Aridibaculum aurantiacum: one gene and its partner. The protein of the gene in region 2 interacts with the protein of the main gene of each other region in a pairwise test. Links are inferred from orthologs where the notes say so. Each region holds a gene or a part of one and is shown on either strand. Other genes may lie near its edges.

Region 1 (2,749 bases), 220 kb from region 2 along the record:
CCAGCACATTATACTCAGCAACAAGTTTCAGTTCAGAAATATTAGACTCGAAATTAAGATTACGTCCAATTGTTTCTATACTATTAACTAGTTTATCATCAGCACCAATTTGTCCATGGGAGAAATCGGTTCTGACTGAAAATCTTTCTGAGAATTGGTAGGTGGCTCCTAAAGATAAAACTCCTCGTGCCTGGTTGGTTGTGATGGCTCTTTGTTGTATGTCTCCGCTGTAGTTAGCAAGACCTGCTCCAATATGAAACTGGAACGATTGGCTCATAGCATTGGTCGCACATAATAGTAGTGAAACCATGAAAGTGGTTCTCATAAAAATATTGGTTGTGGTGAAGGATAATGGAGGGTAGGACTATGAACAAACCACGAACGTAAAACAAGTTGTTTTATTGTACTTCATACCACTTTTATCAAAAGTTATCTTCTACATGACTTTAAGAGCTTGAGTATTTATCTAACAATTACAGTTGGTAATAGTAGATAGATAGTAATTTGGCTTTATCTATTCTTCATGTAATAACACTGCAGCATGACCACATTTAAAAGCTTTGAAGTTCCACCACTTGAGTTTCAATACGCAGTAAAGAAACCTATTCCTATCCGTTGCATCCAGATCAATGAACCATTTAAAGTAGAGACTATGGAAGGGCCTTACATGGGTAAGGCTGGAGATTACCTGATGGTTGGTGTAAAGGGAGAAATGTATCCTTGTGATAAGGAAGTATTTGAAGAGACATATGAATTTGTAAGTGATCTATCCAATAGGAGTGAGAACCGGATATAGAACTTGCCGCACTTCTGCATCATCAGTTGTTCTGTATTTCAAGTGCACGTTTAGATGTCAATTATCTACTTTCTTTGCAATTCATTTTTTGAAGAAGAGATATGCAAGTACTAGCTTTTAGTAGTTCCAGGTTAGGGAAATCAACTTATTTAGAAACGGTGGTTCCTGAGGTGATCAACAGCCTGGGAAACAAATCTTACAAGGTGGCCTTTATACCTTTCGCCTCAGTAGGTAGCTACAACGATTACAGGCAGATGGTAGCGGATGCATTTGCCAGTACAGAATATCAGATACAAGTTGTACTACCCGAAACTGCTTTCGAACAAATAGAGAATGCAGATATCATAATGGTTGGGGGTGGAAATACTTTCAAGTTGTTGCACCACTTATACCATTACAATGTCCTGGAACTGATTAAATCAAAAGTGAGATCGGGAACACCTTATGTTGGTTGGAGTGCAGGCTCAAACATAACCGGGCTCAGTATCTGTACCACCAATGATATGCCTATTCTTGAACCGCAGTCATTCAAAGCATTTTCTTTTTTTCCGTTCCAGATAAACCCTCACTACATCAACATAATACTTGAAGGACATAATGGTGAAACCCGGGACCAGCGATTAACGGAGTTTGCCGTTGTGAACCGGCAGGTGCCTGTGGTATGTTTGCCTGAAGGAACAGCCCTTTCTTTTAATGCAGGTAAACTGTTATATAAAGGAGACTTTACAGGAATGATCTTATCAGCAGATGCAGATGGGAATGTTACAAAAAAAGAAGTGCAGCCTGGAACAGATCTTACCTATTAGCTTGATAGGTAAAAAAGAAAAACCCCTCCGGTTGTGAAGGGGATACCCGTTGTTACATTGGTTATTATAGAATGCGTGGATTTTAAATTTTTTGTTAGCCCTTTCAATTTTCATGTTCGTGTTCGGCATGTTCACATGTATTAATACCGAAGATGGTGTAGACTGGACATACGCCGAGAAAAGCAGTTCCTACAAACGAACCTGAAATAAAAAGTAATGCTGTTGCAAGATTGCCTTCAATTGCATTTGTGTAGTACAAGATAACAATCAGGCAGGCCATCATTAGTCGTACAATTTTGTCATTGGTTCCAATATTTTTTTTCATAACAATTGTTTTAAAAGAAGGATGCGATGCCTGTTGCAAGTCTTGATGCTTTCTGCATTGCATCCTCCTGGTGATGCTTTAACTATAGCAAAATAAACGGAAACGTATGCGTTAGGTGATGATTGATATCAAGTAGAAAGACTTATGTAGCTGATCTTCATCAGGGAGATAACTTCAAGGAACTTAGCCTATTATAAAGCCGCTTTTAAAGAGAGGTAAATGCTTTAATCAACTGCAAGTGGAGGGGGTGTAGTGGGTTGTATCTTTGTAAAAATTACAGCTACCGTGAATCTATATTTTTGGTCACACAACCTGCCTTTCAAACATCCATTTACTATTTCATCCGGTACAAAAACTCACCAGCCTACACTTATTGTAGCACTCCAACTAGGATCTTATGTTGGCTTTGGTGAGGCACCTGCTATCAACTACTATAACATCACAGTAGAACAAATGATAGCTGATCTTAATGCCAAGCAGAAGTTTGTCGAAAAGTTTGCGCTCACTGATCCTGAGCGATATTGGCACTATTTACATCATTTGTTTCCTGCTAATCCTTTTCTTGTATGTGCACTTGATATGGCGGGGTGGGACTTGTGGGGCAAGATGAAGGGATTGCCTATCTACAAGATGTTTCAGACACCGATGGATAATCTTCCTGCAACAGATTATACCATAGGAATAGATACCATTGAAAACATGTTGGCGAAGATCGATGAAAAGCCTTGGCCTATCTATAAGATCAAAATGGGAATTGAGAACGATATTGATTTGCTGCATGCTATACGAAAACATACTTCTTCCAAAATTAGAGTAGATGTT
Region 2 (2,960 bases):
CTGTTGACAACCCTGTTTCTCCACGCAACTATCTTGATCACTTTTGGGTTGATAGCCTGGTGCACGATCCTAAAACAATGCATTACCTGCTGGATGTAATGGGCAATAACAAAATATGCCTTGGCAGCGACTATCCTTTTCCTCTTGGTGAACATCACCCTGGAAAGTTGATAGAAGAAATGACTTTGGAACCGGGGGTAAAAGAGATGCTGCTCTTTAAGAATGCGAAGGATTGGCTGGCCATTCAATAAGAGGATAGCAGCTTTACCAATGCTTATAAACAACAACCAATGCACATCAAACTGCTTAAGCTTCTCCTGTTGATCGTTATTACTTGTATAGCGCTTACAAGTTTTGGTAATGACACTGCAGTACAAAAACTAGATGTTTACGACACTACTCAACTTGCATTGGATGCAGGTGGCTATAAGCCAGATGACGAATTCAATATCTTCCTGCTATTGTTCGGGACTGCAGCTATTTGTTTTATGGCTGGTTTCTTTCTGTTAGGACTGCTCGTTTTTATTGTACTCGTTGCTTTGATAATTGGCTTTGTAAGTATTGGTGTGATCTCTACTTCTGCCTTGGTTGGTTTGTACAACAAGTCGTTTACCAGTGGCTTCAAAACCTTGTTCCTTACGGGCGGAACTATATTCGGTTCTATAGCAGGCATCTTCCTGTTTGGCCTCTTTACATTAATGCTCGATCTGCAAGTATCAAGTTCAACCATCACTGTAGCAGGCGGTATTATAGGAGCAGTTACTGGTTGCCTGGTCGGCTATACAAGTTTTATGTTGGTACGCAGAACTCTAAAGTACATACACAGCAAGTACCTTCAGTCACCTCCTGATCAAAACAACCAGTAACTACATTTTACTTTAAGACCTTTCCTCCCATACCTGCACCAGGTTTACCAGTACCTCTACTGCCTTCTGCATATCCTTTACACCTATCCATTCTTTCTTGCTGTGAATGCCTTGCATACCTGTAAACAAGTTCGGACAAGGAAGCCCCATAAAGCTCAACTTACTACCATCGGTGCCACCGCGTATACTTTGCTTGCGCACCGTTAGCCCTGTTCTTCTATATGCTTCTTCTGCATGTGCCACCACTTGTGGATGTTGGTCAAGTACCTCTTTCATATTTCGGTACTGCTCTGTTACTTTAAACTCCATCCTTGCTTTTGGATGACGCTGCAACACCTGCTCAGCAATTGTTTGCAATCGCTCTGCATTTGCCTTCAACCCTTCTCTTGTAAAATCTCTTACTATAAATTCTATGGTTGCCTTTTCTGCAAGACCTTCCATGCGAACAGGGTGCACAAAACCTTCACGACCTTCTGTTGTTTCAGGGCTGAATTCTTTTGCAGGTAAGGATGCTAAAATTTCTCCTGCTATCTTCAAAGCATTAACCAGGTAACCTTTTGCATAACCCGGGTGTGCACTTACACCATGTACAGTGATGACAGCACCATCAGCACTAAAAGTTTCATCTTCCAGTGTACCCTCTTCTCCACCATCTAGAGTATATCCGAAATCTGCACCCAGCTTTTGCATATCCAGCTTTACTGTTCCACGTCCTACTTCTTCATCAGGTGTAAATAATATCTTGATGGTGCCATGCTTTACTTCAGGATGTGTAACCAGATAATTGGCCATGTCCATGATCTCGGCAACTCCTGCTTTATCATCAGCACCCAATAAAGTATCGCCACTTGCAGTTATAATATCATGTCCTATATGCCCCTTCAGGTAAGTAAATTCATTGGCAGACAAAACCTGTGTTGTATCAGCAGGCAGTACTATATCTTCTCCATTATAATTATTATGAAGAATAGGTTTGACACCTGTTCCGCTACAATCGGGTGCTGTATCTACATGGCTACAAAAACAAATCACAGGAACATCTTTATCAGTGTTAGAAGGAATGGTAGCATATACATAACCATATTCATCAGTATGCGCATCGGCTATACCCATGGCCTGCAATTCTTCGGCTAACAGTTTCGAAAGATCCTTTTGCTTTTCAGAAGAAGGAGTATCCATGTTCTGCGGATCGCTTTGCGTATCTACCTGTACATAGCGCATGAACCTTTCGGAACATGTAAAATTGTACGACTGTAACATATCATTTATTTTGGGGCAAATTAATCTATAACACCTACACTTATTCATCTACCATTATGCAGGCTCCACTTATAAAACAAGGATGGTTACGCGTTATAATCTACTTCATCTTGTTGATGCTGGTAGCTTTTTCCGTAAGCTTTCTTGCATCTGAATATATAAGCACGCTAATAGAAGATAACGATACCAAGTTCTTTATCTCCTATATTTTAGTTGCCGCTTCTTTCATAGGTCTTACCGTTTTGGCTAAAAAACATATAGACCGTCAGCCTCTATCTACTTTGGGATTAGAATGGAAAAAACATAAAGAAGATGGTGCAATGGGATTATTCACATCCACCACGCTATTGGCCATAGGCACCATCGTTTTACTTGTAACACATCAATTGGTTTATACCGGTGTGGGTACAGACTTCACTGGTTTATTCATCCAGTTGGGACTAATGTTGATGGTTTCCTTTAGCGAAGAAATTGTGTTCAGGGGTTATATTCTTTACAACCTGATGGAAAGTGCAAATAAATACACTGCACTGATTATATCTGCTGTGTTATTTGCAGTTGTGCATGCTTCCAATCCCAATGCAGGTATATTACCTATTGTAAATGTTTTTCTCGCAGGTGTACTACTTGGTATCAACTTCATTTTTACGCGAAACTTAGCCTTTGCTATCATGTTGCACCTCGGGTGGAATTTTATGCAAGGCGCTATACTTGGATACGAAGTAAGTGGCATTGATACGCCTAATCTTTTGCAGCAATACATTTCAGGGAATGACTTATGGACAGGAGGTGAATTTGGCTTTGAAGGATCTTTACTGTGTACTGTTCTGCTGG

Evidence for each region. The genes of interacting proteins can lie anywhere in the genome.
Region 1: the proteins of pepT (region 2) and pepE interact in binary tests that used the Escherichia coli proteins (3 or more experiments, as listed by UniProt). The link is inferred for Aridibaculum aurantiacum from one-to-one orthologs.

What each region holds. Positions count from the first base shown.
Region 1 is NZ_JAFEWC010000001.1:1,546,647-1,549,395, forward strand. Bases 9-2,749 are described here. They hold pepE (dipeptidase PepE), read left to right. Parts: upstream 9-897; coding sequence 898-1,602; downstream 1,603-2,749. Other genes in these bases: J4N22_RS06430 (DUF6089 family protein), read right to left, coding at 9-325; J4N22_RS06435 (hypothetical protein), read left to right, coding at 542-796; J4N22_RS06445 (YgaP family membrane protein), read right to left, coding at 1,706-1,927; J4N22_RS06450 (enolase C-terminal domain-like protein), read left to right, coding at 2,213-2,749. Also shown: more of J4N22_RS06430, read right to left, coding at 1-8. UniProt on the Escherichia coli protein: Hydrolyzes dipeptides containing N-terminal aspartate residues. May play a role in allowing the cell to use peptide aspartate to spare carbon otherwise required for the synthesis of the aspartate family of amino acids.
Region 2 is NZ_JAFEWC010000001.1:1,322,439-1,325,398, reverse strand. Bases 3-2,954 are described here. They hold pepT (peptidase T), read right to left. Parts: upstream 2,127-2,954; coding sequence 879-2,126; downstream 3-878. Other genes in these bases: J4N22_RS05415 (CPBP family intramembrane glutamic endopeptidase), read left to right, coding at 2,183-2,954; J4N22_RS05425 (hypothetical protein), read left to right, coding at 291-866; J4N22_RS05430 (amidohydrolase family protein), read left to right, coding at 3-251. Outside these bases: more of J4N22_RS05430, read left to right, coding at 1-2; more of J4N22_RS05415, read left to right, coding at 2,955-2,960. UniProt on the Escherichia coli protein: Cleaves the N-terminal amino acid of tripeptides.